DNA from 3 places in the Methylobacterium brachiatum genome. Region 2 is predicted to be linked to each of the others. Evidence: predicted binding sites of a transcription regulator. Region 2 holds the regulator's gene; each other region holds the start of a gene.
The links. The regulator LexA, encoded in region 2, represses DNA repair genes until DNA is damaged. The targets are predictions, from matches to a motif close to TGTTCNNNNTGTGTTCNG.
Positions count from the first base shown of each region.

Region 1: a site for LexA is predicted at 7,658-7,675, ahead of parE (DNA topoisomerase IV subunit B). Genes of this name have one in related genera too.
Region 3: a site for LexA is predicted at 6,120-6,137, ahead of dinB (DNA polymerase IV). Genes of this name have one in related genera too.

Region 1 is NZ_FOQW01000014.1:118,316-127,887, reverse strand. It holds gene BMZ47_RS19335 (HesB/IscA family protein) at 1-99, shown strand, start outside; gene BMZ47_RS19330 (GGDEF domain-containing protein) at 109-1,167, opposite strand; gene BMZ47_RS19325 (DEAD/DEAH box helicase) at 1,272-2,819, opposite strand; gene BMZ47_RS19320 (hypothetical protein) at 3,005-3,358, opposite strand; gene BMZ47_RS19315 (outer membrane protein) at 3,775-4,641, shown strand; gene BMZ47_RS19310 (PRC-barrel domain-containing protein) at 4,817-5,308, shown strand; gene parE (DNA topoisomerase IV subunit B) at 5,503-7,563, opposite strand; gene BMZ47_RS19300 (hypothetical protein) at 7,891-8,079, shown strand; gene topA (type I DNA topoisomerase) at 8,125-9,572, opposite strand, start outside.
Region 2 is NZ_FOQW01000004.1:217,218-226,789, reverse strand. It holds gene gltA (citrate synthase) at 1-707, opposite strand, end outside; gene gltX (glutamate--tRNA ligase) at 1,022-2,443, opposite strand; gene BMZ47_RS05350 (ComEC/Rec2 family competence protein) at 2,614-4,887, shown strand; gene lexA (transcriptional repressor LexA) at 4,881-5,600, opposite strand; gene BMZ47_RS27855 (hypothetical protein) at 5,929-6,396, opposite strand; gene BMZ47_RS05340 (helix-turn-helix domain-containing protein) at 6,468-6,695, shown strand; gene BMZ47_RS05335 (Mu transposase C-terminal domain-containing protein) at 6,857-8,686, shown strand; gene BMZ47_RS05330 (AAA family ATPase) at 8,683-9,572, shown strand, end outside.
Region 3 is NZ_FOQW01000020.1:5,272-14,843, reverse strand. It holds gene mfd (transcription-repair coupling factor) at 1-1,267, opposite strand, end outside; gene BMZ47_RS22840 (hypothetical protein) at 1,390-1,713, shown strand; gene BMZ47_RS22835 (hypothetical protein) at 1,848-2,078, opposite strand; gene BMZ47_RS22830 (FAD assembly factor SdhE) at 2,094-2,390, opposite strand; gene BMZ47_RS22825 (quinone oxidoreductase family protein) at 2,582-3,559, shown strand; gene pncA (bifunctional nicotinamidase/pyrazinamidase) at 3,556-4,182, shown strand; gene BMZ47_RS22815 (hypothetical protein) at 4,277-4,477, shown strand; gene BMZ47_RS22810 (hypothetical protein) at 4,518-4,769, opposite strand; gene dinB (DNA polymerase IV) at 5,015-6,097, opposite strand; gene rimO (30S ribosomal protein S12 methylthiotransferase RimO) at 6,364-7,716, opposite strand; gene pabB (aminodeoxychorismate synthase component I) at 8,096-9,502, shown strand; gene BMZ47_RS22790 (anthranilate synthase component II) at 9,499-9,572, shown strand, end outside.

The sequences.
Region 1 (9,572 bases), on a different contig from region 2:
TTCGTGTTCAACAACCCGAACCAGACCTCCGCCTGCGGCTGCGGCGAATCGGTGGCGATCACGCCGGTCTCCGAGGACCGGATCCCGGCCCGGGCCTGAAGCCGGCTCTCAGGCGACCTGAGAAAGCGAGTCGGCCGCGTCGTCCACGACGCGGTTGCGGCCGGCGCGCTTGGCCGCGAACATGCACAGATCGGCCCGCTCGAGCAGCGAGGCCGGCGTATCCTCGGCATGCAGCACCGCGATGCCGAGCGAGATCGTGACCTTGCCGAGCGATTCGCCGGTGGAGCGCTTCACCAGCTCCCGGCCCATGACGCTGGCCCGGACCTGCTCGGCCACCTGCCGGGCCAGGGTCCGGTCGGCGCCCGGCAGCACGATGCCGAATTCCTCGCCTCCGAACCGGGCGAGCAGCGCCTGCTTGCCGGCATTCTCGCGCATGACGATCGCCACGAGGCGCAGCACCTGATCGCCCGTGAGATGGCCGTAGAGGTCGTTGAACCGCTTGAAGAAGTCGATGTCGAGGACGATCAGGCTCATCGGGGTGGCCCCCAGCCGCGCGGCCTCGAGGGACGCCTTCAGGGTCTCCTCGAAATGCTTGCGGTTCGACAGGCCAGTCAGCGCGTCGGTGAGGCTCTCCAGCCGGCTGGCCTCGAGCTTCTCGCGCAGGGTCTCGATCTCGCTGCGGGTCTCGCGCATCCGCGCTTCCAGCACCCGGTTGTTCACCGCGACCTCGCGGGTGGTGGAGACCAGGGTCGACACGATCTCGCCGAGCCGGGCCCGGGTCGGCATGCCCTGGGCCAGGTCCTGGGCGAGCCCGCGCAGGGCCTCGCCGTATTGCGCGGTCGAGCCGAGCGACAGGTCGAGGATCTCGGTCACCGCCGCGATCTCGTCGAGCATGCCGCGGCTGACATCGCCGGTGGTGCTCGTGAGCTGGCGTCCGTCGAGATAGGTCTCGTGCAGGTCGTCGATATCGGATTCGGTCAGGCTGCCGTTCTGCGTGGTCAGGCGCTTGATCGAATCGCCGAGCAGCGGCAGCTCGCCCGAGACGTAGGCGTACCAGACCGCGTAGGCCCGCGGCGTGGCCGAGGGACCGTAATCGCGGATCAGATCGTGCGCGCGCTTCGCCAGCGCGAAGCTGCGGTCACGATCCGAATAGGTCTCCTGGCTCATCCGCATCCCGCCGTACGAGGCCGCCGGTGAAATGCGACATCACGGCCCGAATCCCAATCTAGGGCGGGTTGGTAGCAGGAACGTTAAGCTAGGATGTCCGGACGTTACTTATCTTTCTTTGCCAAGACTGGTCGAAGCAAGAAGGCCGGAACATGTGACCCGAGACCGATCGGCGTATCGCCGTCGGGATCGTTGCGGCGTCCACGCTCCTCGCGCGACCGCTCCTCGCGCACCGGCTCGGGACGCGGGGCCGGACGCGCCTCGCCGCGCCGGCTGGACGAATCTCCGCGCGAGCGCTGACGACCGCTGGCCTCGCCGCGCCCGTTGGACTTGGCCTCCGCCCGCGCGGGTTCGGCCCGAACCTCGGGCTTCTCCTCAACCGCCTTGGCCTCGGAGGAGCGGCCCTCGGAGCCGCGCTTCTCGGACGATCGGCCCTCGGACTTGCCCGAACGCCGCCCGCCGCGACCCTCGCCCGACCGGCCGCGATGGCGCGTGCCGGTATCGGCCGACGGGTCGGCCACGGTGGACAGGTCGCCGTCGAACCACGGGATCGGCTGCCCGATCAGCGCCTCGATGGCGCCGAGGGAGCGGTCGTCCCCGGGGGCGACCAGGGTGTAGGCGGTGCCGCTGCGGCCCGCGCGGCCGGTGCGGCCGATCCGGTGGACGTAATCCTCCGGGTGGTGCGGGATGTCGAAGTTGAAGACGTGGCTGACCGCCGGGATGTCGAGGCCGCGGGCCGCCACGTCGCTGGCGACCAGAAGCGCGGTCTCGCCGTTGCGGAAGGCGTCGAGCGCCGTGGTGCGGGCACGCTGGTCCATGTCGCCGTGCAACGCCGCGGCGTCGAAGCCGTGGCTCACCAGCGACTTCTGGAGCAGCGCGACGTCGCGCTTGCGGTTGCAGAAGATGATGCCGTTGTTGAGCTCGGCCTCGCCCCGGATCAGGCTGCGCAGGCGCTCGCGCTTGGCATGGCCGTCGGAGCCCACCGCCACCAGCCGCTGCGTGATGGTCGAGGCCGTGGAAGCCGGCCGCGCCACCTCGATCCGCTGCGGGTTGTGCAGGAACATGTCGGCCAGCCGCTCGATCTCCGGCGGCATGGTCGCCGAGAAGAACAGCGTCTGCCGGGTGAACGGCACCATCTTTACGATGCGCTCGATATCGGGGATGAACCCCATGTCGAGCATCCGGTCGGCCTCGTCGATCACCAGCAGCTCGACCCCGGTGAGCAGCAGCTTGCCGCGCTCGAAATGGTCGAGGAGCCGGCCCGGCGTGGCGATCAGCACGTCGGTGCCGCGGGTGAGCTTGGCATCCTGGTCGGCGAAGGAGACGCCGCCGATGATCAGGGCGACGTTGAGCTTGTGGTTGGTGCCGTAGCGGTCGAAATTCTCGACCACCTGGGCCGCCAGCTCGCGGGTCGGCTCCAGGATCAGCGTGCGGGGCATCCGGGCCCGGGCGCGGCCGTTCTCCAGCAGCGTCAGCATCGGCAGCGTGAACGCCGCGGTCTTGCCGGTGCCGGTCTGGGCGATGCCGAGGACGTCCCGGCGCGCCAGCACATGGGGGATGGCCTGAGCCTGGATCGGCGTCGGCTCGGTGTAACCCGCCGCTTCGACGGCGTTGAGGACTTTCTCGCTCAGTCCCAGGTCGGAAAAAGGCATCTGCGTTCAGGAACCGTTGCGCGCCCGGCCGGCGCGGTGGACACCGTCGCGGCAACGGCTCGGAAAGGCTCTGATAGGGCGCACGAACGCTCCCGTGGCCGCGGGGCGCATGGGCCAGTCAGTTAGGGCCTTGGCGCTGCTTGTCAATCTCGCAATGCGCGCATCCGGGTCCCACGCACAGCCGATCAGGGGTGCGGGCGGTCCAGGGCGGGCAACAGGCAGGGGTCGAGGCGGGTCGCGCGCGCGGCACCGGCGGCGGTGATCGAGCCGGTCGTCTCGGGATCGGCCGGAACGGCGCGCCCGCCGAGAGCGAGCTGAGTGGGCGCCGGGATGGTCTGACCGAGCCGGGCGAGCTGATGGGTCGCCACGAGGGCGAGCAGCCCGACTAGGCCCGAGATGCGCAGCGCCCAGGCCAGGGACCCCGCGGGCCGGGTCGAGCCGCCCGCCCTGGGCTCCGGCGTCGCGCCCGGTGCCGCGTCGAACGCGGCCGGCCGGCGGGTCCCGAACGGTTTCGTCGGCCGTTCGACGGGCGGCAGCATGGGCATTCCTCTCCGCCGCCCGAGAAGCCGGCGACGGTTGAAGCGGATGCTAAAGCCGGCAGGGTTAACCGCCTGTTGACACAAGACCGTGCTTTGGAGCGCCGGGCGGACCGCAATAAAACAGCGTCGCCGAACGCGGTTTGTGCCACCCGGATCAATGACGGCCCGCAGACTGCCTAGATACCATCGCCACCCGATCCGACCGACCGACTAATGTTCAGGGTTTGCCGGGGCGTCGATGCAGCTTCTGATACACAGTTTCACGCCAGGACGGGGAATCTGTGCGCGTAACCTTCACCTTTCGTTGACGAGACCACGCTAGTCTGGCCAAGCTTGTTGCAGGAAAGCGACAGACCCGCTGACCGAGAGCGCCTAGAAGGCAGCCGGCTCAAGCCAACCCCAGGACCAATGGCACCATGAAAAAAGTTCTTCTTGCATCGACCGTTCTCGCCGGCATGACCGTCGCCGCTTCCGCGGCCGACCTGCCGCGTCGCGCTGCGCCGCCGCCGGTGTTCACGCCGGTGCCGGTGTTCACCTGGACCGGCTTCTACGTGGGTGTGAACGCGGGCTACGGCTTCGACGCTAGCAGCCGCAACACCACCAACTACGCCCTGCCGTCCGGCTCGCTGATCAACTCGGCCAACACGAACGCCGTCGTCAGCGTCAACGACCGCAGCAACAACGACGGTTTCACCGGCGGCGCGCAGATCGGCTACAACTACCAGTTCACGCCGGGCTCGGGCGTCGTGGTCGGTATCGAGGCTGACGCCCAGTATGTCGACTTCGCCCGCCGCGCCAACGGCACCCTGAACTACGGCGTCACCGGCGTTCCGGGCACCGCGTTCTCGGCCCCCCGCGCCTTCGTCGCCACCAGCGGCAACGGCCTCGACTATTTCGGCACCGTGCGCGGCCGCCTCGGCTACGCCTTCGACCGGACCCTCGTGTACGCCACCGGCGGTTACGCCTACGGCTCGGGCCAGGACGACCAGAACTTCGCTGGCAACCGCTTCCGCGACAGCTTCCGCTCCGGCTACGCCGTCGGCGGCGGCATCGAGTACGCCCTGCCCACCGACTCGTTCCTGAACTTCTTCAAGTCCTCGGCCGTGACCCTGAAGATCGAAGGCCTGTACGTGAACCTCGACCGCCAGAAGAACACCGCCGGTGGCGTGTTCTACGGCAACCTGCTGGCCCCGAACGGCGTGGCGTACCTCAACGGCGCCGCCGCCAACACCGAGTTCGCCGTCGTCCGCGCCGGCCTGAACTACAAGTTCGGCTCGTACTAAGATCGACGATCGGCGCCGGCCCAGCCGGCGCCGTCTCAACGGGGCCCGACCGCAAGGTCGGGCCCTTCGTCGTTTCCGGATGCGCGCTGCGACAGGGACGACGGGAACAGCCGCCGCCGCGGCCGCTTTTCACCGACGGCGCGCGGATGGCTCGGCTGCGCCGGAGCGATCCCCGATGCGCAAATCCCTTCTCCTGCTACCGTTGGCTCTCCTCAGCCTCGCCGGGCTCCCGGCCCGGGCCCAGGATGCCAGCGTGATCGGCAACAAGACGGTGCTGCCGGGCACCGGGCCGGGAACATCGACCGGCGGCGCTGGCGGCGGCCTATTGACGATTGCGGCCAGCGCAGAAGCGGCGGTCAAGCGGCAGGGCGTCAAGCCGGCCACCATCCTGGCCTCTCACCTGATCGGCGTCACGGTGCGCAACGCGGCCGGCGACAAGGTCGGGACGGTCGACGACCTGCTGATCGCCGATGGCGGGGCCCTCAAGGCAGTGGTGCTGGATGTCGGCGGCCCCCTGGGGCTCGGCAGCAAGCGCATCGCCGTGGAGCCCGGTGCCCTGGTGCTGCGCCCGGGCGGGGAGCGATTCTCGGCCGTGCTCCACATGAGCACTGACACGGTCGCGGCCGCCCAACCCTTCGACCCGGTCAAGGCGACGGCGGCGGAGTAGCTTGACCGGCACCGGACTGGATGCGGTTGCGATCCAGGCGCGCCGCTTCAAAGTCAATCCGCGATTCCCTCGCCGTCATTGCGGGCGTAGCGAAGCAACCCAGCGCGGCGCTACGTTTTTCCAGGTCACGCGACCCTGGGTTGCGTCACTGCGCGCGCAGTGACGGGGCGCCGTCCCGTGGGCGCCCCGTCGCTTCAAATATCCAGATCGACTCCGTCGGCGAAGGCCGCGCGCTCGCTGATGAAGGCGAAGCGGGCCTCGGGCTTGTTGCCCATCAGGCGCTCCACCGTGTCGCCGGTGGATTCCCGTGCCTCGTCGAGCACCGCGACCCGCAGGAGCGTGCGCTTCTTCGGGTCCATGGTGGTCTCCTTGAGCTGGGCCGGCATCATCTCGCCCAGGCCCTTGAAGCGCCCGATCTCGACCTTGCCGCCCTTGAACACCGTCTTGGTGATCCGCTCCCGGTCGGCATCGTCCCGGGCATAAGCGACCTTGGAGCCCTGCTGCAGCCGGTAGAGCGGCGGGATCGCCAGGTAGAGATGGCCACGGTCGATCAGCTTCGGCATCTGCCGGTAGAAGAACGTGATCAGCAGCGACGCGATGTGGGCGCCGTCCACGTCAGCGTCCGTCATGATGATCACCTTGTCGTAGCGCAGATCCGTCTCGCGGAAGGCCGCGCCGGTGCCGCAGCCAAGCGCCAGGGTCAGGTCCGAGATCAGCTGGTTGGCGCCGAGCTTGTCCCGGGAGGCCGAGGCGACGTTGAGGATCTTGCCGCGCAGGGGCAGGATCGCCTGGGTGGTCCGGTCCCGGGCCTGCTTGGCCGAGCCGCCGGCCGAATCGCCCTCGACGATGAAGATCTCGGAGCCCGCCGTGCCGGCGGCCGAGCAATCCGCCAGCTTGCCGGGCAGGCGCAGCTTGCGGGTCGCGCTCTTGCGGGCGACCTCCTTCTCCTGGCGCCGGCGCAGCCGCTCCTCGGCCCGGTCGATCACCCAGTCGAGCAGCTTGTTGGCCTGGGCCGGGGAGGCGGCCAGCCAATGGTCGAAGGCGTCGCGCACCGCCGTCTCGACGATGCGCTGCGCCTCGACGGTGGCGAGCTTGTCCTTGGTCTGGCCCTGGAATTCCGGCTCGCGGATGAACACCGAGAGCATGGACGCGCAGGTCGCCATGACGTCGTCGGTGGTCACCGCCGTCATGCGCTTGGCCTGGTTCACCCGCTCGGCATGCTCGCGCAGGCCCCGCAGCAGCGCGACCCTTAAGCCCGCCTCGTGGGTGCCGCCCTCCGGGGTGGGAATCGTGTTGCAGTAGGAATGCGAGAAGCCGTCCTCGGCGACCATCCAGGCCACCGCCCATTCGAGCGAGCCGTGCGAGCCGGGCTTGGTCACCTTGCCGGTGAACATCGCCTCGGTGACCAGCTCCTTGCCCTCGATGTCCCGGGCGAGATAGTCGCGCAGCCCGGCCGGGAACCGGTGCACCGCCTCGGCCGGCACGTCCTCCAGGCCCTCGAGCAGGGCAGGGGCGCAGCGCCAGCGGATCTCGACGCCGCCGAACAGGTAGGCTTTCGAGCGCGCCATCTTGAACAGGCGGCGCGGGTCGAACTTCAGCGAGCCGAAGATCTCAGCATCGGGGTGGAAACGCACCCGGGTGCCGCGCCGGTTCTGCACCCGGCCGACCAGCTCCAGCGCCCCCTGCGCGTGGCCGCGGGAGAAGGTCTGGCGGTAGAGGGTCTGGTTGCGGGCGACCTCGACCTCGAGGAGGTCGGACAGGGCGTTCACCACCGAGATGCCGACGCCGTGCAGGCCGCCCGAGGTCTCGTAGACCTTCGAGTCGAACTTCCCGCCCGCGTGCAGCGTCGTCATGATGACTTCGAGCGCCGACTTGCCCGGAAATTTCGGGTGCGGGTCCACCGGGATGCCGCGGCCATTGTCGGTGATCACCAGCGAGCCGGTTTCCTCGAGCTCGACCTCGATGAAGCTGGCATGGCCGGCCACCGCCTCATCCATGGAATTGTCGATCACCTCGGCGAAGAGGTGGTGCAGCGCCCGCTCGTCGGTGCCGCCGATATACATGCCGGGCCGGCGCCGGACCGGCTCCAACCCCTCCAGCACCTCGATGTCGGAGGCGGTGTAGCCGGCCTCGGGCTCAGCCGCCGCGATGGTCGGCACCGAAGCGGATTCCGCGAGCCGCCGCCGCGGCTCCGCCGGACGCAGGGCCGAGGGCTTGCCGCCGGGCCCGAACAGGTCGCGCGCCGGATCGCTCACGCGCGGCCTCCGCGAACGCGGCGCATCGGCCGGCTCGGTGTTGGGCAGACGGGCGTCGGATCGTGCAGCATGCGCCTTCATCCCCGCATCATAGCGGAACAAAACAGAAACATCCAGAGCGTTCGGTGCGTCGCCGAACGGCCTTACCATCGCATGCTGCGCCGCCGCGAGCGAGGGGCGCGGCCGGCCTGGCGCGACGGAGCCGTCATCGCGACGTTGCACAATCGTGGGTTAAGGCTTCCTCAGCTGCCGCCCGGATCGGAACCGCGCGGCTCCGGCCGCGTTTGTCCGGGAAAGAGCTTGACCGTGGTCAGGGAGCCGCCGTCGATGAGCAACGCCGCGATCGAGGCCCGCCGCCTCACCCTGATCCGTTTCGAGCGCGCCGCCGGCACCGTCTTCGGGTGCGACGAGGAGACGGCCTCCGTGCCGCCCGCCCGCTTCCTGGTGAACGGCCTGACCATCGCGCTGGCGACGGTCGCCACCGCCCTGGCCGCGACCATCACCTATCTGGCTTAGCCCGAAGCGTTCGCGCCCAGTCGTCAAAGGGATCGGGCGCGGCTCTCAGCCGGCACCCGATTTCTTCGCCGGGCTCTTCTTGGCCGCCGGTTTCTTCGCGGGGGCCTTCTTGGCCGCCGGCTTCTTGTCCGCGGCCGCCGCCCGTGCCGGCGCCTTCCGGGCCGATGTCCGCTTGGCCGGCTTGCCGCCACCCGACGCCCGCTTGGCATTCACCAGCGCGATCGCCTCGTCGAGGGTCAGCGCCTCGGCATTCATCGTCTTCGGCAGCGTCGCGTTGACCTCGCCGTCGGTGACGTAGGGGCCGTACTTGCCGGCCTTGACCACGAGGTCGCGCCCGCTCGTCTCGTCCTTGCCCAGCGGCCGGCCCGGATCGGCCGCCGGCCGGCCCCGGCCGCCGCCCTGCTCCTTGGCGACGATCAGGTCGATAGCGCGGTTCGCCCCGACCTCCAGCACGTCGTCATCCTTGCCGAGATTGGCGTAGGTCTTCCCGTGCTGCACGTAGGGTCCGAACCGGCCGAGATTGGCCAGGATCGGTTCGCCGGTCTCGGGATGGCGCGCCACCTCGCGCGGCAGCGACAGCAGCGCCAGGGCCTTGTCCAGATCGACCGAGGAGGGGGAGAGCCCCTTCGGCAGCGAGGAACGCTTCGGCTTCGCCGCATCCTTCTCGGTGGAGGCCTCGCCGAGCTGGACGAACGGCCCGAACCGCCCGTCCCGGATCGTCACCGGCATCCCGGTCACCGGGTCGTTGCCCAGCACCCGGACGCCCGGCTGGCCGCCCTCGGCCGAGGAACCGTCACCGTCGCCGTCGATCCCGGAGGCCGAGAGCTGGCGGGTGTACTTGCACTCGGGATAGTTCGAGCAGCCGATGAAGGCGCCGAACTTGCCGAGCTTCAGCGAGAGCTGGCCGGTGCCGCAGACCGTGCAGGTGCGCGGATTCGAGCCGTCGCCCTTGTCGGGGAAGATGTGCGGGCCGAGCAGACCGTTGAGCGCCTCCAGCACGTCGGTGACGCGCAGCTCCTTGGTCTCGCCGATCGCCGCGGAAAAGTCCTTCCAGAAGTCGCGCAGCACCGCCCGCCAGTCGATCTCGGCGTTGGACACCCGGTCGAGCTGACCTTCGAGGTCGGCGGTGAAATCGTACTCGACGTAGCGCCGGAAGAAGCTTTCCAAGAAGCCCGTGACGAGGCGTCCCTTGTCCTCCGGCTGAAGCCGCTTTTTTTCGATTTTCACGTATTCGCGGTCGCGCAGCGTTTGAAGAACGGCCGCGTAGGTCGAGGGCCGGCCGATGCCGAGCTCCTCCATGCGCTTGACCAGGCTCGCCTCGGAATAGCGGGGCGGCGGCTCGGTGAAGTGCTGGGTCGCGGTGATGCGCTCGCGGGTGAGCGGGTCGCCGGCCTTCATCGGCGGAAGCCGCTTGCTCTCCTCGTCCTCCTCGTCGTCCTTGCCCTCCTGGTAGAGGGCCAGGAAGCCGTCGAACTTCACGACCTGGCCGGTGG
Region 2 (9,572 bases):
GAGGTCGAGGCGTTCTGCTCGTGGTCGGCGTGCAGGATGAAGATCTTGTCCAGCGCCTTGGCGAAGACCGGGTTGACCTCGTACTCCTCGCACGGCACCGCGTAACACATCCGCAGGAAGTTCGAGGTGTAGTCGAGGTCGTTCTTCGGATACACGAAGGGTTGGCCGATGGAATACTTGTAGGCCATCGCGGCCAGCGTCGGCATCTTGGCGATCATGCGGATCGACGCGATCATCCGCTGGCTCTCGTCCGTGATATCGGTCGAGTCGTGGTAGAAGGCCGAGAGCGCGCCGACCGAGGCCACCATCACGGCCATCGGGTGGGCGTCGCGGCGGAAGCCCGTGAAGAACCGGTTCATCTGGTCGTGCACCATGGTGTGGCGCGTGACCCGGTAGTCGAAATCGGCCTTCTGGGCCGCGGTCGGCAGGGTGCCGAACAGCATCAGGTAGCAGGTCTCGAGGAAGTCGCCCTTCTCGGCGAGCTGCTCGATCGGGTAGCCGCGGTAGAGCAGCACGCCCTCGTCACCGTCGATGTAGGTGATCTTCGATTCGCAACTCGCCGTCGAGGTGAAGCCCGGGTCGAAGGTGAAGGCGCCGGTCTTGGCGTAGAGCTTGCCGATATCGATGACGTCCGGGCCGATCGTGCCGGATTTGACCGGCAGTTCGATCTCCTTGCCGTCCACGGTGATGGTGCTGGATGCGCTCATGGAACGTGGACCCTTCTCTGGCGACGTGGCGGATGCCGGCCTCGGGTTGCCCGAGGCGACCCCGGGGCCGGAGCACGCCGCGTTATGTTGCGGGTGCTCACGCGCCATGGGTTACCCAAACGGCAGTGCAGCAGCAACGGGGTGGGTGACAACCCGACCCCTTCGCCAAGCGAAATCCAACCCGGCGCCCGCAGTTCCCGGTCGCCCGATCAGCGCGACCGGATCGTCCCGGATGTCACATCCCGGGCGAACCGGCCGGGTTTCGCGATGCGCATCGGCGTGGCCCGAAAGACGCTCGCCTTCGGGACGATGCGTCAGGCCACCTGATCCCCGAGGCGGGCCAGGGTCTCGGCCCGGCCGAGCACGGCCATCACGTCGAACAGGGGCGGGGAGGTGGTCCGCCCGGTGAGCGCGGCCCGCAGCGGCTGGGCCACCTGCCCGAGCTTGCATCCGGCGGTCTCCGCATATTGGCGCACGGCGCCCTCGGTGGCGGCCGCGCTCCAGTCGGGCAAGGCTTCGAGGGCCGGCAGCACGCCGGCGAGGCGCGCCCGGCCCTCGTCGGAGAGGAGCGCCCGGGCCTTGTCGTCGAGCGCCAGGGGACGCTGGGCGGTGAGGTAATAGGCGCTGTCGAGGAGCTCGATCAGCGTCTTGGCCCGCTCCTTGAGGCCCGGCATGGCCTGGGTCAGCTTGTCCTTCAGGTCGGGCTCGAGCGTCGCCGGAAGGCCGCGCTCGGGGCCCACATTGGGCAGGATCGTCTCGATCGCGGCGACCAGATCGGCATCGGCGCTGCCGCGGATGTAGAGACCGTTGAGGTTGGCGAGCTTGGCGAAGTCGAACCGCGCCGCCGAGCGCCCCACTGCGCCCAGGTCGAAGGCCGCGATCATCTCCTCGGTGGAGAACACCTCCTGGTCGCCGTGGCTCCAGCCCAGCCGCACCAGGTAATTGCGCAGGGCCGCCGGCAGGTAGCCGAGGTCGCGATAGGCCTCGACGCCGAGCGCGCCGTGACGCTTGGACAGCTTCGCCCCGTCGGCACCGTGGATCAGCGGGATATGGGCCATCTTGGGGATGTCCCAGCCGAGCGCGGAGAAGATCTGGCTCTGGCGCGCGGCGTTGGTGAGGTGGTCGTCGCCGCGGATGATCTGGGTGACCCCCATGTCGTGGTCGTCGACCACGACGGCGAGCATGTAGGTCGGCGTGCCGTCCGAGCGCAGCAGCACGAGGTCGTCGAGATCGCGGTTGGCCCAGGTCACCCGGCCCTGCACGGCGTCCTCGACCACCGTCTCGCCCTCGGTGGGCGCGCGAAGCCGGATCACCGGCTTGACCCCGGCGGGCGCCTCGGACGGGTCCCGGTCGCGCCAGCGCCCGTCGTAGCGCGGGGCGCGGCCCTCGGCCCGGGCGGTCTCGCGCATCTGCGTGAGCTCCTCCGCGGAGGCGTAGCAGTGATAGGCGCGGCCGGCGGCCAGCAGCTCCTCGGCGACCGCGCGGTGGCGCTCGGCCCGGGCGAACTGGAAGACCACGTCCCCGTCCCAGTCGAGGCCGAGCCAGGACAGGCCGTCGAGGATCGCGTCGATCGCGCCCTTGGTCGAGCGTTCCCGGTCGGTATCCTCGATGCGCAGCAGCATCTTGCCGCCGGTGTGGCGGGCATAGAGCCAGTTGAACAGCGCCGTGCGGGCTCCTCCGATATGGAGGTAGCCGGTGGGCGAGGGGGCGAAGCGCGTGACGACGGCTGAGGACATCGGGCCGATATGTTCGGGGGCGGAGGGCGACGGGGCGGGGCAGGGCATTCGGGCGGCGCCCGGCGCACGAAGTGGCGCCCGTAGCACGAAGTACGCGCTGTAGCACGGGCCGAGGTGTGCGTTAAGAATCCCATGCCGGAGCTGAGTCGCCCGGCGCGAGGCGAGGGCGGATGCGGCGGATCGGCGCGAGGCTGGCGGGCGGCGCGGTGGCGCTCGCCGGGCCGCGCCCCGCATGGGCGCCGGCGCTGCGCGACTGGTTTGCCGGCGGCCTCGCCCGGGAGGTCGAGCAGCGCCGCCTGTTCCCCTGGCTGGCGGTGGCGTTCGGCACCGGGATCCTGGTGTTCTTCGCGGGCGCGGACGGGACGCCCTTTCTGGCCGCGCCGCTCGTCGGGGCGGCGCTGGCGCTCGCGCCGGTGCCGTTCCTGGGCGCGCGGCCGGGGAGCCTGGCTCTCGCGCTGGCGCTGGCTGCCGGCTTCCTCGGCTTCGCCGCGGCGACCTGGCGGGTCGGGCAGGTGGCGGCCCCGATCCTGTCCCGGACCACCATCGGGCCGCTCACCGGAATGATCGAGGCGCTGGACGAGCGCGAGGTCGGTGCCCGGCTCGTGATCCGGGTCGAGAGCTTCGCCGGGCTCGATCCGGCGGTGAGGCCGCTCCGGGTCCGGGTCTCGTTCCGGACGGCGCCGCCCCTGCGGCCCGGGGATTTCATCGCCGCCACGGCACGATTGCTACCGCCGCCCGAGGCGGCACGACCCGGCGGCTACGACTTCGCCCGGGATGCCTATTTCCAGGGGATCGGCGCGGTGGGCTCGCTGATCGGCGTGATCACGGTTCAGGCGCCGCCCGCACCGCCGCCGCTGCGCCTGCGGCTCGCGGCCCTGCTGGACGAGGCCCGCAACGCGCTGACGCGCCGGATCGCGCAAGCCGAGGGCGGCCAGGCGGGAGCGGTGGCGGCCGCGCTCGTGACGGGCAAGCGCGGGCTGATCGGGCCGGCCGCCAACGACGCGCTCCGGGCCGCGGGCATCTATCACGTCGTCTCCATCTCGGGCCTCCACATGGTGCTGGCCGCCGGCGTGGTCTTTTGGCTGGTGCGAGCATTGCTCGCCTTCGTCCCGTTCTGCGCCCTGGTCTGGCCGATCAAGAAGATCGCCGCCGGGTTCGCGATGCTGGGCGTCACCGCCTATTGCGCCTTCTCGGGCTGGGACATCGCCGCCGAGCGCTCGCTGATCATGACCCTGATCATGCTGGGCGCGATCCTGGTCGACCGACCGGCTTTGTCGATGCGCAACCTGGCGCTCGCCGCTTTGATCGCCCTGGCACGGGAGCCCGAGGGTTTGTTGGGGCCGAGCTTCCAGATGTCGTTCGGGGCGGTGGCCGGGCTGATCGCCTGCGCGCGGCTGATCGACGGCGGCCTGTTCCGGCGGCCGGGGGCAGGGCGGATCGAGCGGCTCGTCGGCACCGGCCTCGCGGCCGTGACCGGTACCCTGGCGACGACGCTCGTGGCGCAGATCGCCACCGCGCCATTCGCCACCTACCATTTCCAGACGATCCAGCCATTCGGGCTGATCGGCAACGCCCTGACCCTGCCGCTCGTCTCGCTGGTGGTGATGCCCGCGGCGGTGATCGGGATCCTGGCCTATCCTTTCGCCCTCGACCGGCCGGTCTGGTGGCTGATGGGGCAGGCGGTGGGCGGCATGCTGGCGATCTCGGAGTGGATCGCCGGCTTCGATCGGGCCACCCTGGTGCTGCCGGCTTTCGGCACCGGCGCGCTGGTGCTGCTGGCGGCGGGGCTGCTCCTGGCCACGCTCCCGGTCTCGCGGCTGCGCTGGCTCGCCCTGCCGCCCGCCCTGCTGGGGCTCGGCCTCGCCGCGATGCCGGACCGCTTCGACCTCTATATCGACCGGCAGGGCGGCGGCGCGGCCGTGCGCGGGACCGATGGGCGCCTGGCAGCGCTGGGCAGCCCGTCGGCCTTCGTGCTGGAGCAGTGGCTGAAGGCGGATGGCGACGGCCGGTCGGCCAAAACCGTGATCGGCGGTGTCGCGCAGAGCGGACGCTGCGACCGTCTCGGCTGCACCGCGCGCCTGCCGGATGGCCGCGCCATCGCCCTGGTCCGCGACCGGCGCGCCTTCGCGGAGGATTGCGCCCGGGCGGCCGTGCTGATCACCCGGTTCGCCGCGCCGCCGACCTGCCACGCGCCGCTGGTGATCGACCGCCGGGCGCTCGCCGCCCACGGCGCCGTCGCCCTTCGGGCCGACCGCGCGGGATTCACGGTTCGCTATGCCCACGACGAGGGCCGCTCCGTTCCCTGGCGACCGTCCCCCAATGCCGGGCCGTCACCGGTGCAGCGGACCGAAACGCCCGCTCCCGGCGCCCCGATCCCGTCCGAGCCCGACGCCGCCGGTCCCGAAGCCGCGCCCGGCGACGCGCCGGCCGAGCCGCTTCAGTAGCGGCGGACGAGGCTGACGAGCCGGCCCTGGATCTGGACCCGGTCGGGTCCGAGCACGCGGGTCTCGTAGGCCGGGTTGGCGGCCTCCAGGGCGATCGAGGAGCCGCGGCGACGCAGGCGCTTCAGCGTGGCCTCCTCGTCGTCGATCAGCGCCACGATGATGTCGCCGGTATTGGCCGTGTCCTGCTTGCGGATCACCACGAGGTCGCCGTCCAGGATGCCGGCATCGACCATCGAATCGCCGCGCACTTCGAGGGCGTAATGCTCGCCGCCGGCCAGGAAGTCCGGCGACATGGTGATGGCGTGGCTCTGGTTCTGGATCGCCGAGACCGGCGTACCGGCCGCGATCCGGCCCATCACCGGAATCGAGATGGCGCGCCCGCCATCATCGATCATCCGGGTGGTCGCGGGCTGGGGCGGCAGCTTGGACTTGCCACCTTCGACCACGCTCGGGGTGAAGCGGCGGGGCTCGGCCGGCGGCGCGGCGGCCTGCGACAGGCTCTCGGGGATGCGGATCACCTCGATGGCCCGCGCCCGATTCGGCAGGCGCCGCAGGAAGCCGCGCTCCTCCAGGGCCGTGATCAGCCGGTGGATGCCCGACTTGGACTTCAGATCGAGGGCGTCCTTCATCTCGTCGAACGAGGGCGGGACGCCGCATTCCTGCATGCGGCTCTGGATGAAACGCAGGAGGTCCAATTGCTTGCGCGTGAGCATCGACGGGGGACTCGCGGCTTGGCGGACCGCATCGACGCGGCCTCGGAAACAAATCACGAACACGTTAAACGTTCCGCAAGTGTTCCGCAAGCCTGATCCGGCCAAGCTTTGGGGCGGCGAAGCCAATTTGGCGACGGCTATGTCATCGCTAATTGGCGACGACGACAGAAAATTCGTTTCACGTCAGGGGCTTAGCTTGCTCCGATTGGGGAACCTAGTCGGCGTTCTCAACGGCCGCCAGTTATGAGTAACCCGCTTTAACGGAACAGCTTTTTGCGGACCCAGCGTTTGCTATCTGTCCGATTGCGGACCCTATTGCGGACCTCAGCTAAGATGACAAACGGTCATCCAGCCAAGCTGACACGCCCTTTTCGTCTATCTCCGCTCTTATGTCGTCAAAGCGTGTCCTCAGTTTCTCGCGGCTGAGGTCATAGCGCAGCTCGCTGGCTAGAGAACGGTGCAATGCCGATAATTTCTGACCAATCCAAGCCAACTCGAACCCGTCGACAGAACTATCGTCCCAGTCACCACCGCTCTGAAATTTGGAAGCGACTATAGCGATCAGCGCGAAAACATAAGCGTCATGAAGTCCATGCGGATATGACGATTGAGATCGGATCTCTTGTACATCTTTAGCAATCTTATATCGTAGCTTGTACTTATCGGGAACCTTTCCCCTGCGGCGCCACGCTGCCACAGAAGTGGGAACGATTTTGAGTTCTTCGGCGAGGTCCCTGTCTAATTCGACGCCAAGCCGCATTTTCATCGCGTTTATTTCGGCTTCGACATCTGACATGACACGCGCACCCTAACTTGACAAAAGATGACACAAAATGTCATCTTTTGTCGGACCTTGGGTACGATAGCATGACAGCCATCCTCCACGACACCGCAGCTGACTACGATCGCGAGTACCAGCGGATCCGAGCGACCTTCGTGTCTGCTGGCACGTCTTTGAACGCTTGGCTTATGGCGCAAGGCATCGATCGGCGCCTCGCCTACCGTGCCCTCAGGGGGCAGTCCTTAGGTCGTCGCGCCATCGATCTTCGTATTCGCATCCTCCGAGTCGCTTCTGAGATCGAAAACGCCGCATGACCGCGGAGTGGATCTCAGGGCCTGACCTGGCTCACGTCGCCGGCATCTCTCAGCGGAAGGCGAGAAATGCTCTTCTGCGGGCGGCGCGCGGTCTCCCTTGGCGGGGAGCGAACATGCTCACAATGCCTGTGCATGGTCGAGGCGGCAGGGCTGGTACTCACTTGAAGGTCCGGGTCGATAGCCTGCCGGCCGACCTTCAACTCCGCATTCAGTCAGCGCACACGCCCGTTGAAGGGTCGTTGAACCCGTCTGCAAAGGCGCTCAAGGCAGCCGAGTGGTGGGCCTACTTCCTTCGCCCTGCACTGGCTCATCCGAAGGGCTCGCGTGAGCGCCGGGCCGCGATCGAGGCGCTGGCGGGCGTCGAGGTGTGCGGCCCGGACGGGCATTGGTTCTCTCCGAGCCGTCGCGACATCGAGCGCAAAGTCAGCAAGGCGACGGCCGGCGGCATCCGCGGCCTGGTGCGCAAGCGGCGCGAGGTGAAGCCGGAGAGCTTGCCCGTTATCACGCGTCGCTGGGATGCCGCGACGGTTGCTCTGGACGATGAGACCCGCGAGCGGATCGCCGGGACGATCCAGCGGTACATCCGCGCTCTCTGGGGCAATGGCACGAGCTACAGCGGCGTCCTGCGCCTCGCATCCGAGCGGCTGGCCGAGCTGACAGCCCAGGTGGGGATTGGAGACTACGAAGCCAACCTGTCGGCTTGCCAGCTCCCGAAGCACGTCATTGAGGCCGGCCGGGACGCTCGCCGGGTCCACGAGTACCACACCAACATCAAGGAATGGGACAATGCCCGGCCGCGGGTGCGGCTCACCTCGGCGGGCCTCGCGCCTATGGAAGTGGTCTACGGCGACGTGCACCACTTTGATGTGTACGTGCGGCGGCAGGACGGCACGTTGGCTACGCCAAAGGGCATCGCCTGGCTCGATGCTGCGAACCGCCGCCTGCGTCTGGACCTGGTGCTGTGCGAGCCCGGCACCGCGGTTCGCAACGCCGATCTGATCCGCAGCTTCGTCGCCATGACCCAGGATCCGCACTGGGGCATGCCGGCGCACCTCTACCTCGACAACGGCTCGGAATACGCCTTCGCCGACTTCGTGCGCGACGCCATCAAGCTCGCCAACCTCGACTGCCGGTCGGGGCAGGGCGGCGGGATCACGCGGGCGGCGCCGTACAACGCCGCGGCCAAAGGCATCCTGGAGGGCTCGTTCCGGGTCCTGGAGCAGAAGATCCTGGCTCCGGTGAAAGGCTACATCGGCGGCGACCGAATGAAGACTCGCTCGGGCAACCTCGGGCGCGCACCGGAGCCCTTCGACGGAAGCTTCGATGAATTCTGCGCCCGGTTCGAGGGGCTGCTGGCTTACTACAACAGCGACCCTCAGAAGGGCGATCTGCGCGGCCTGTCGCCGGCCGTCGCCTACGGGCGCGCCGTCAAAGATGGCTGGCAGCGGACCGACGCAGATGCCGATGCGCTGCTGATGGCCTTCTCCACTGAGGGCACACGCATCGTCACGGACGGCAAGATCCGGTTCGATGGCGACGTGTACTTCTGCGATCAGCTCGCCGGACTGAGCGGCCAGCGCGTGCGCGTGCATTTGCCGAAGTTCGTCACATGGGATGCCGTCCCGGTGCTGACGATGCAGGGCGCGCTGATCGGCATCGCCCGCCCGGATCCAGTCTATGCCCGGCTTGATCCACGCGGTGCGCGCGAGGCCGCGCGGCGCAAGGGGCTAGCACTTGCTGACATCGCCGCCGCGGCGAGCGAGATCGATGATCTCGACGTGCCCGCGGAGATGATCGCGTCCGCCGCCCGTCAGCCGGCGCAGCCCGTGCCGGAGAGCAAGGGCACGATCGGCCTCGCCTCCACGATGGCCGAGATGGGCCGGCAAGTCCTGGAGAACCCGGTCGATCGCAAGAAGCGCGAGCGCGCGGAGAAAGAGGCGAAGATCCACGCCGCCCTGGCTCGCACTCAGATGCTGAGAGGGACGCCATGACCGATCTGCGCCCTTGGATCGGGTTCAACCCGAACGATCCGGAAGATCGCGAGATGTTGGAGCGGATACACGCCGAGCACGAGCGGCGGGACCGGGAGGCTGTCGAAGCCTTCCTGCGCGATCGCGACGAACGAGAGGCCGAAAAGGTGCGCGCGACCGCCGAGGCGAAGCGGCGGGCTGCGATCGAGGCTCGGCGGCGGGAGCAGGGCATCTGGGAAACCCCCTTTGTTCCGACCTCGGCAGCCAACCTCATCCACGGGGCGATCGACCGCTGCCTGCGCTTTGGCCAGAACGCCTTGATCATCGGCTCGCCAGGCGTCGGCAAGACGCGGGCGCTGGAGGAAGCGGTGCGCCGCTCCAGCACGCTTGAGGGGCCATCTGTCGGGCTCGTCACCGTGTCGAGCGTGATGGGCGCCTCGACAATGGCCGTGTTCGAGGAAGTCGCCCCGCACCTCGGTGTGCGCCCGGCCTACAGCATCGCGGCGACCCTCAAGCGCCTGTGCCGGGAAGCGTGCTTCGCGCCCGTCATGCTGTTCGATGAGGCGCAGAACCTCACCTTGCGCTCAGCGCGCGAACTGCTGACCATCAGCGAGCAGGCGCGCATCCAGATGGTGTTCGTCGGCAACGACGAGGTGATCAAGCTCGTCAGCTCCAGCCAGGCCGCCATCCAGCAGATCGCTCGCCGTCTCCCGATCCGGGAAGAAATCGACTGCATCCTGGAGACGGACGCGGATCTAATCGCCAGCCGCTACGACGTGGAGGGCATGGACGCGTTCCGGCTGTGCCGGGATCTCGCCAGCGCTCGCCACGCGGACGGCCTCGGCAAGGTGCTGCCCGTGGCTCGTGCCCTCGCACGGGAGCGGCAGAGCAAGATGGTCCATGCCGT
Region 3 (9,572 bases), on a different contig from region 2:
CGTCGAACACGCTGGCGCTCTCGTTGGCGCGCTCCGGGGCGAAGCTGCGCCCGGCCTTGGCGCCGCAATCGATGACGGCACGCTCGGGCGAATCCGGCTGGGCGAACGGGGTCAGCCGCGCCACGGTGGCGGCGGCGATCCGCTCCTTCAGCTCGTTCGGGGTCAGGTAGAGGGCGCGGGGCGGCAGCGGCTTGTAGGGGGCGACGCCGGCCTGCGGCGTCTTCATCGCCCCCTCGCGGGCCTGGTAGTAATCCTGCACGAGGCTGATCCGCTCGGCGGCGGCATCCTCGACCTGCGGGTCGAACACCAGCGGCACGCCGCCGAGATAGTCGAACAGGGTGTCGAGGCGATCGTAGAACAGCGGCATCCAGTGCTCGAGGCCGGCATAGCGGCGGCCCTCGCTCACGGTCTCGTAGAGCCGGTCGTCCCGGGTCGCGGCGCCGAAGCTCTGGATGTAGCCCTGGCGGAAGCGCCGGATCGTCTCGGTGGTGAGCTGGACCTCGCTCATCGGCATCAGGTCGAGGGAGCGCAGCTGCCCGGTGGTGCGCTGGGTCTCCGGGTCGAAGGCGCGGATCGATTCGAGGGTGTCGCCGAAGAAGTCGAGGCGGATCGGCGCCGGCAGGCCGGGGGGCGACAGGTCGAGGATGCCGCCGCGCACCGCGTACTCGCCCGTATCCCGCACCGTGCCGGTGCGCATGAAGCCGTTGGCCTCGACCCAGGCGACCACGTCGTCCATCGCCACGACGTTGCCGATCGCGGCCGAGAACGCCTCCTTGGCGATGTGGCCCCGGGGCGGCACCCGCTGCACCAGGGCGTTGACCGTGGTGCACAGGATGCGCGGGCGGTCCTCGGCGGAGCGGGTCCGGGCCAGGCGGGCGAGCGCGGTCATCCGGGCGGCGGCCGTGGCCGTGGTCGGCGAGACCCGGTCGTAGGGCTGGCAGTCCCAGGCCGGCAGGTTCATCACGTCCATCTCGGGCGCGACGAAGCCGAGCGCCGACTGGAACGCCGCCGAGCGCCCGGAATCGCGCGCCACATGCACCAGCACCGCCGGCGCATCGACGGTGGGGGCCAGGGCCCGGGCGAGGTCGGCCACCGCCAGGGCGTCGAACCCCTCCGGGGCGTTCGCCAGGACCGGACTGTCGCCGCGCTTCAGGGCCTCGAGCGCCTGCGCGAGCGCCGAGGACTTCGGCAGCGCGAAGCGCGCGACCTGGGGCTTTGCAGCCGGGGCAGGGGGCTTCGGGGCGGATTTCGGCTGGGGCTTGGCCATCGGGTCTTTCGCGGGGAGTCCCGCCGGGCACAGGGAGGGCTGACGCGGGCCGGCGTTAGCCCATTGAGCCGTCGTGATAAAGCATCCCGACGGCGGCGTTGGGGTGGCTGACGATGTCCTATATGGCGGCGGCGCTCCAGCGGGGAACGTGTCTCCCGGTGCGATTCGGGGAGGCGCGCGCCTGCCGGGGCGCGGCACTTTCACCGCGCCGGACGATCACAGGGGAATCCGCCACGGCGCATGACGACGCGATCCTGTTCACGCGCGGAGCGGATGGAACGTTGCTGCAACGTCATCGCGATGGCGCGTTCCGGCCGGTGGTTACCCGGAGCGACCGCGTCAAGCTCGCGGCCCTGACGGACGAAGAGATCGAGCGCATGGGCGCATCCGACCCGGATCATCCCAGCCTCGACGATGCCTTCTGGGAGCAAGCGACACAGGTTTGAGGCACTGTCGCTCTTGCAGACTGCAACTCGCCCCCTCTCCCGCCAGGAGTCACATCCTGGCCTGTTCAAAGGCAAAAACCTGATTGGACAGCATCCGTTGCAGGCGGCCGGGAAGGGGCGCTGAGCCCCAGCTCCTACGCGTCGGGCCCGACGATCTCCGCCAGCGCGGCCTCGACCCGGCCGCGGAAGAAGTCGGCATTGGGCATGCCCTCGGTCATGGCGGCGGCGCGGCCGGTGGCCTGGCGCAGGATCTCGGCGCGCAGCGCCGGGTCGCTGCGCTCCATCATCTCCAGCATGATGCGGACCACGAGCTCGGTGGCGATCGAGCGGGCGGGATGGTCGTAGGTCGGCTTGGGTTCGTCCATCGCGGGCTTTCGCTCTCAGGAATGAATCGGCGCGTCGTGCCGGTGGAACGCGCGCACGCGGCGCCAGACCGACGTGTCGTAGTTCGACGGCGTCTCGACCTCGCCGGTGAGCCACTTGAACAGGTCGCGGTCGGGCACCTCGATCAGCGCCTCGAACTGGTCGAGCTCCGCCTCCGACAGGGTCCCGATCTCGGCATCGGCGAAGCGGCCCATGATCAGGTCCATCTCCCGGATGCCCCGGTGCCAGGACCGGTACAGGAGGCGGCGGCGGCGCGGATCGAGGTCGGCGCTGGTGCGGGTGGTGCCGGACATTGGTTCGCGACTTCCGGTCGGAGGGTAGGCGGGACCAAGATAGGCGGCGCGGGCCGCCGGATCCAGGATTCGGGTTTCAGATCGGGCCGCAACCGCAGGGCGAACGGCAAAAAGCAATTGCCTCCGGCGGGTGCTCCGTTATCTCGAGTCCGCGACGTCCCGGCGCAACGGGGCTCGAGCGGAGTACGACGATGCCGAAGGCGATCCGGGTCTACGAGTACGGCGGCCCCGAGGTGATGAAGTTCGAGGACGTGCCCCTGGCCGAGCCCGGCCCCGGGCAGATCCGGGTCCGCCAAGCCGCCATCGGCGTCAACTTCATCGACATCTACTTCCGCACCGGCGCCTACAAGTCGCCGCACCTGCCCTACACCCCCGGCAAGGAGGGCGCCGGCACCGTCTCGGCGGTGGGCGAGGGGGTCTCGAACATCAAGCCCGGCGACCGGGTGGCCTACGGCTCGGTGCCGGATGGCTGCTACGCCGAGGAGGCGGTGATCCCGGCCGCCGCCGCGGTGCCGATCCCCGACGGCGTCGACGAGAAGACCGCCGCCGCCATGATGCTCAAGGGCCTGACCGCCGAGTACCTGCTGCACCGGACCTACGCGGTGAAGCCCGGCGACACGATCCTGTGGCACGCCGCCGCCGGCGGCGTCGGCCTGATCGCCTGCCAATGGGCCAAGCATCTCGGCGCCACGGTGATCGGCACCGCCGGCAGCCCCGAGAAGGCGGAGCTGGCCAAGCAGAACGGCTGCGACCACGTCATCCTGTACCGCCAGGAGGACGTCGCCAAGCGGGTGCGCGAGCTGACGGACGGCAAGGGCGTGCCGGTGGTCTATGACGGCGTCGGCCAGGCGACCCTGATGGGCTCGCTCGACAGCCTCGCGCCGCTCGGCCTGCTGGCGAGCTTCGGCTCGGCCTCCGGGCCGATCACCGGGCTCGATCTCGGCCTGCTCGCCCCGCGCGGCTCGCTCTACGTGACCCGGCCGACGCTGGCGACCTTCTCGTCCAACCGCGCCACCCTGGAGGAGGCGGCCGCCCGCCTGTTCAAGGTGGTCGGCGACGGCGCCGTGAAGATCGCCGTCAACGCGACCTACCCGCTCGCCGAGGCGCAGCAGGTGCACCGGGACCTGGCCGGCCGGGAGACCACCGGCTCGATCGTGATGCTGCCGTGACACCCGGCGCTGCCGACCTGCTCCTCGTCATCGACGTGCAGGTCGATTTCCTGCCGGGCGGGGCCCTCCCCGTCCCGGACGGGGACGCGGTGGTCGGGCCGGTCAACGCGCTCCAGCACCGTTTCCGGCACGTGGCGCTGATGCAGGACTGGCATCCGGCCGACCATGTCTCCTTCGCGGACACCCATCCCGGGCGGGCCCCGTTCGAGACGGTGGCACTGCCCTACGGCCCGCAGGTGCTGTGGCCCCGGCACTGCGTCCAGGGCAGCCCAGGGGCGGGTTTCGCGCCGGGGCTGGCCACCGACCGGGCGAGCCTGGTGGTCCGCAAGGGCCTGGACCCGCGCGTCGACAGCTACTCGGCGTTTCTCGAGGCCGACCGCACCACCCGCACCGGGCTGGCCGGCGCGCTCACCGAGCGCGGCATCTCCCGCGTCGTCCTGTGCGGCCTCGCCACCGATTTCTGCGTGCTCTGGAGCGCGCTCGATGCCCGCGCGGCGGGTTTCGACGTCTGGGTGGTGGCGGATGCGGTGCGCGGGATCGACCTCGACGGGTCGGTCGAAGCGGCCTGGGCCCGAATGACGGCGGCCGGCGTGCGCCGGATCGGCTCGAACGCGATCGCCTGAACGCCCCCGGGAGGCGAACCGCCGCATGCGCGGCGGGCGACCGCCCGGAGCCCGACGCGTTGGCCCGGCTCCGGAACCCGACAGGAGTCAGGCCATGTCATCCAAGCACCCGAAGACCGAGACCCCGACCGACGCCGACCTCAAGGGCAATCCCGGCATCGGCACGTCCAAGGGCATGAGCGGCGCCGACCCGGAAGACCTGGAGGCGGATTCGACCTTCGAGGGCGACGTCGAGAACGAGACCAAGCCGGACGGCGGCATCGACCCGAACCATCGCCCGCGCAAGAACGCCTGATCCAGGAAGCCCGGGCCCGCCTGGCCCGGGCCGCTTCGCGTCAGCGGGCGCGGGCCGGCGCCCTCGACCGCTGCGGCGCGGTGATCGCATCGGTGGGGGTAGTCCCGTCGCTGAGGAAGCCGTAGCCCGGGCTGCCCGACGAAACGTAGAGCTGCGGAGGGCTCGCAGTGTAGCCCCGCAGGAGGGCGGCGTTGGCGGCCCCGAACGACGCGGTGTTGTCGGCGCGGGCGGCGCCCGCCGGCACGCCCAGCAGCAGAGCGGCCGCCAGGGCCAGGGAGAAGGGCTTCGACATGGGGCGGATCCTTTGATGTGGGCGCGGTTCGGGCGATCCCCGACAGCACGGGATGACCCCCATCTGTGGTTGCCGAGCCGCAGCCGACGTGTGGCACCGCACAATGGACGCGGCAGCGCACCATGGTGCGCCTGCGACGGATCGGAGCATCATTCCGAAAGGTGGTGTCCGGCCCTCGGGAAAAAGGAGGATGCGACACCGGGAACCCGGCGCATCGGTCCGGTTCCGGCGGCCCGGACGCGCCCCTAGAGTCCCAGCCCGAGCTGCAGCGGCTCTTCTTTCTCCCCCTGCTCGAAGCCCGAGAGCGCGATCCCGATCAGCCGGGCGCTGCGCCTGAGGGGAAACAGGCCGGCGAGCAGGTCCAGGCCGATCCGCTCGAGGGCGGCCCGGTCGGCCACCGGGGCGGAGAGCGACTTCGCCCGGGTGACCTGCGCGAAATCCGAGAATTTGAGCTTCAGGGTCACGGTCCGGGCCCGCATCCCCTTGGCATCCGCCCCGGCCCAGACCTTGTCGAACAGGGGCGCGAGCCGCGCCGCCAGGACGTCGAAAGCGGCCGTATCCTCCGAGAAGGTGGTCTCCGCCCCGATCGACTTGCGCACCCGGTGGGCGCGCACCGGCCGCATGTCGAGCCCGCGGGCGACCGCGTGGTAATAGGCCCCGGCCGACCCGAAGGCCTCGCGCAGCCGGTCCGGATCCCAGGCGCGCAGATCGGCCCCGGTCTCGATGCCGAGCCGCTTCATCTTCGCCTCGGTGACCGGCCCGACCCCGTGGAACCGGCCGATCGGCAGGGCGGCGACGAAATCCGGCCCCATGGACGGGGTGATGACGAACAGGGCGTCGGGCTTGCGGTAGTCGGAGGCGACCTTGGCCAGGAACTTGTTGTACGAGACCCCGGCGGAGGCGACGAGGCCGGTGCGCTCCAGGATCTCCGCCCGGATCGCCTTGGCGACGGCCGTCGCCGTGGGAAGGCCCAAGAGATTCTCGGTGACATCGAGATAGGCCTCGTCCAGGGCCACGGGCTCGATCACCGGCGTGTGCCGGGCGAACACCGCCCGGATCTCCTCCGAGACCGCCCGGTAGACCTCGAAGCGCGGCTTCACGAACAGCAGGTCCGGGCAGAGCCGCCGGGCGGTGGCCGACGGCATGGCCGAGCGCACGCCGAACCGGCGCGCCTCGTAGCTCGCGGCCATCACCACGCCCCGCTCCCGGGAGCCGCCCACGGCGAGCGGCAGCCCGCGCAGGGCGGGATCGTCGCGCTGCTCCACGGAGGCGTAGAACGCGTCCATGTCGATATGGATGATCTTGCGGAGGGCGACCTCCGGATCCATCGCCGCCTCGGGGTCCGGCTCGAGTTCTTGATCTGTTCCGAAAGAGCGCGGCGGGGCGGCGGGGTCAAGGCGGGTCGCGCGCACCTCAACAGGGATATCCGCCTCACCCCCTCATCCCGAGGTGCCGCGTCAGCGGCCTCGAAGGAGGCTTCCAGGGATCGCGCGGCCGGCTGGAGCCTCCTTCGAGGCCTCCGCTGCGCTGCGGCCCCTCAGGATGAGGGGGTGGGTCGGAGGCTCGTCCGATCCCGCGCGGGCGGCGGGCCGCCTCAGGTCACGCTGCCGTAGAGGTCGTAGGCGTCGGCCCGGTCGATCTTCACGGTGACGATGTCGCCGGGGCGCACCGGGCGCCGGAAGGCGGCGTGGACGGTGCCGTCGATCTCGGGGGCGTCGGCCTTCGACCGGCCCTTGGCGATCCCGCCCTCGACGGAATCGACGATCATGGCCAGCCGCTTGCCGACCTTGGCCCGCTGGAGCCGGAGTGAGATCGCGTTCTGCGTCTCCATGAACCGGCGCTTGCGCTCGGCCTTCAGCTCCGGCGGCACGAGGTCGCCCAGCGCGTTGGCGGTGGCGCCGGCCACCGGCTCGTATTCGAAGCAGCCGACGCGATCGAGCTTGGCCTCCTGCAGCCAGGCCAGCAGCTCCTCGAACTCGGCCTCGGTCTCGCCCGGGAAACCGACGATGAAGGTCGAGCGGATGGCGAGGTCCGGGCAGGTCTGCCGCCAGCTGCGGATCCGGTCGAGCTGGCGCTCCTGGTTGCCGGGCCGGCGCATCCGCTTGAGCACGGAGGGGCTGGCGTGCTGGAGCGGCATATCGAGATAGGGAAGGACCTTGCCCTCGGCCATCAGCGGGATGACCTCGTCCACGTGCGGGTAGGGGTAGACGTAGTGCAGCCGCACCCAGGCCCCGAGCTCGCCGAGCTCCTTGGTCAGGTCGTAGAACTTCGCCCGCACGCTCCGGTCGCGCCACGGGCTCTCACTGTAGCGGACATCGACCCCGTAGGCGCTGGTATCCTGCGAGACGACCAGGAGCTCCTTCACGCCGGCTCTGACCAGTTTTTCCGCCTCGCGCAGCACGTCGCCGGCCGGGCGGCTGACGAGGTTCCCGCGCAGGGACGGGATGATGCAGAAGCTGCAGCGGTTGCTGCAGCCTTCCGAGATCTTCAGGTAGGCGTAGTGGCGCGGGGTGAGCTTGATCCCCTGCGGCGGCACCAGATCGAGGAACGGGTCGTGGGCCGGGGGCACCGCCTCGTGGACCGCCGCCAGCACGGATTCGTAGGCCTGGGGCCCGGTGACCGCGAGCAGGTCCGGATACTTCTCGCGGATCTCCTCGGGCTGCGCGCCCATGCAGCCAGTGACGATCACCCGGCCGTTCTCGGCCATGGCCTCGCCGATCGCCGAGAGCGATTCCGCCTTGGCCGAATCCAGGAACCCGCAGGTGTTGACGATCACCACGTCCGCCCCGTCGTGGCGGCGGGCCAGCTCGTAGCCCTCGGCGCGCAGATGCGTGAGGATCCGCTCGGAATCGACCAGGGCCTTGGGGCAGCCCAGCGAGACGAACGAGATTTTGGGGGCGGCCCCGGGGGTAGCCCCCTGAGGTGCGGGCGTGGCGGTTGCGGTCATGGTCGCATTCGGAAGACGGGTCGGACGCCACCCTCGCGTGCAGCCGGTGGATCGGGTCGCACGGAGCGCGCGGATCGGCGTTCGGGATCGCGCCCTATAGCGGTTCTAACGCGCTCGCGCGAGACCGGCCGCCGCAGGGGTGCCCGGCCCGGTGCGGGAGGCTGGCACCGCCATCGAAACTTGGCTGTTTGCAGGGCTTTGCCGGCGGCTCCTGAGATCCCACATCAAGTCCTGCCGGCCTTCTCCCACGCCCGGGACGGGTCCCGACCGCCCTCGACGGGCGCGGCCTTGCGCGGAACTGCCGCTTTCCCCGCGGCATCGCCTGTGCAACGGCAGCGCGCGGGGCGCGTGCCCTCAGGACATGAGCCCGAACCCGGTCATGTGGACCCAAGCGATCTGGACCCAAGAGATCTGGACCCGAGAGATCCCCGTCATCGATCCCGTCGCGGCGGCCGCCCGGTTGCGGTCCCTGCCGGATCTGGCCTTCCTCGACAGCGCCATGCGGCACGACGCGCTCGGCCGGCACTCGATCGTGGCCGCCGACCCGTTCGCGCGCTTCCGGTTTCGCGACGGGCGCGCGACCTTGGACGGGCGCCCGGTCCCGGGCGGGCCGTTCGCGGCTTTGCGGGCCTGCCTGGCGCCCTACCGGGTCGAGCCCGATCCAAAAAACCCGTTCCCGGGGGGCGCCATCGGCTATCTCGCCTACGATCTCGGGGCGCAGCTCGAGCGGGTCGCGGCCCCTGCCCGGCGGGCGGGGCTCACCGACGACATCGCCGTCAATCTCTACGACACGGTGCTGGTGATCGACCACGCCGCCGGCACCGCCCGGCTCGTTGCCACCGGCTTCCCCGAGACCGAGCCGGCGGCCCGGCAGGCGCGGGCCGAGGCGCGGCTCGCCGCCTTCGCCGACCGGCTCGGCACCGAGATCCCGCCGGAAGAAGCGCCGCCGAGGGCCGCAAAAGACCTCGTGTGGCGCTCGAACTTCGACCGGCAAACCTATGAACAGGCTGTCGAAAAGGTCCGCGCCTATATCCGGGCCGGCGACATCTACCAGGCGAACATCGCCCAGCGCTTCAGCGCCGACCTGCCGGAGGGTTTCGACCCGTTCGCGCTCTACCGGCGCCTGCGCGCCACCAATCCGGCGACCTTCGGAGCCTATCTGGAACTCGAAGGGCTGACCGTCGCGTCCTCCTCGCCCGAGCGTTTCATCCGGCTCGACGGCCGGCACGTCGAGACCCGGCCGATCAAGGGCACCGCCCGCCGGCTCGACGATCCGGAGGCCGACCGGGCGGCGGCCGAGGCGCTCCTGGCCTCGGTCAAGGAGCGGGCCGAGAACGTCATGATCGTCGACCTCTTGCGCAACGACCTGTCCCGGGTCTGCGCGCCCGGCAGCGTCGCCGTTCCCACCCTGTGCGGGCTCGAGACCTACGCCAACGTCCACCACCTCGTCTCGGTGGTGACCGGGACGCTGCGCGACGGGCTCGACGCCCTCGACCTCCTGGAGGGCACCTTCCCCGGGGGCTCGATCACCGGGGCCCCGAAGATCCGCGCCATGGACATCATCACCGAGATCGAGGGCGATGCACGGGAACTCTATTGCGGCGCCATCGGGCGGATCGGCTTCGACGGCGCGCTCGACACCTCGATCGCGATCCGCACCGTGTTCATGGATGACAGCCAGGCCGTCCTGCAGGCCGGCGGCGGCGTGACCCTGCTGTCGGAGCCCGGCCCGGAATACGACGAGACCCTGGCCAAGGCCGCCCGGGTGTTCGAGGCCTTCGCATGATCCTCGTCCTCGACAATTACGATTCCTTCGTCTTCAACGTCGTCCGCTACCTGGAGGAGCTGGGCGAGAC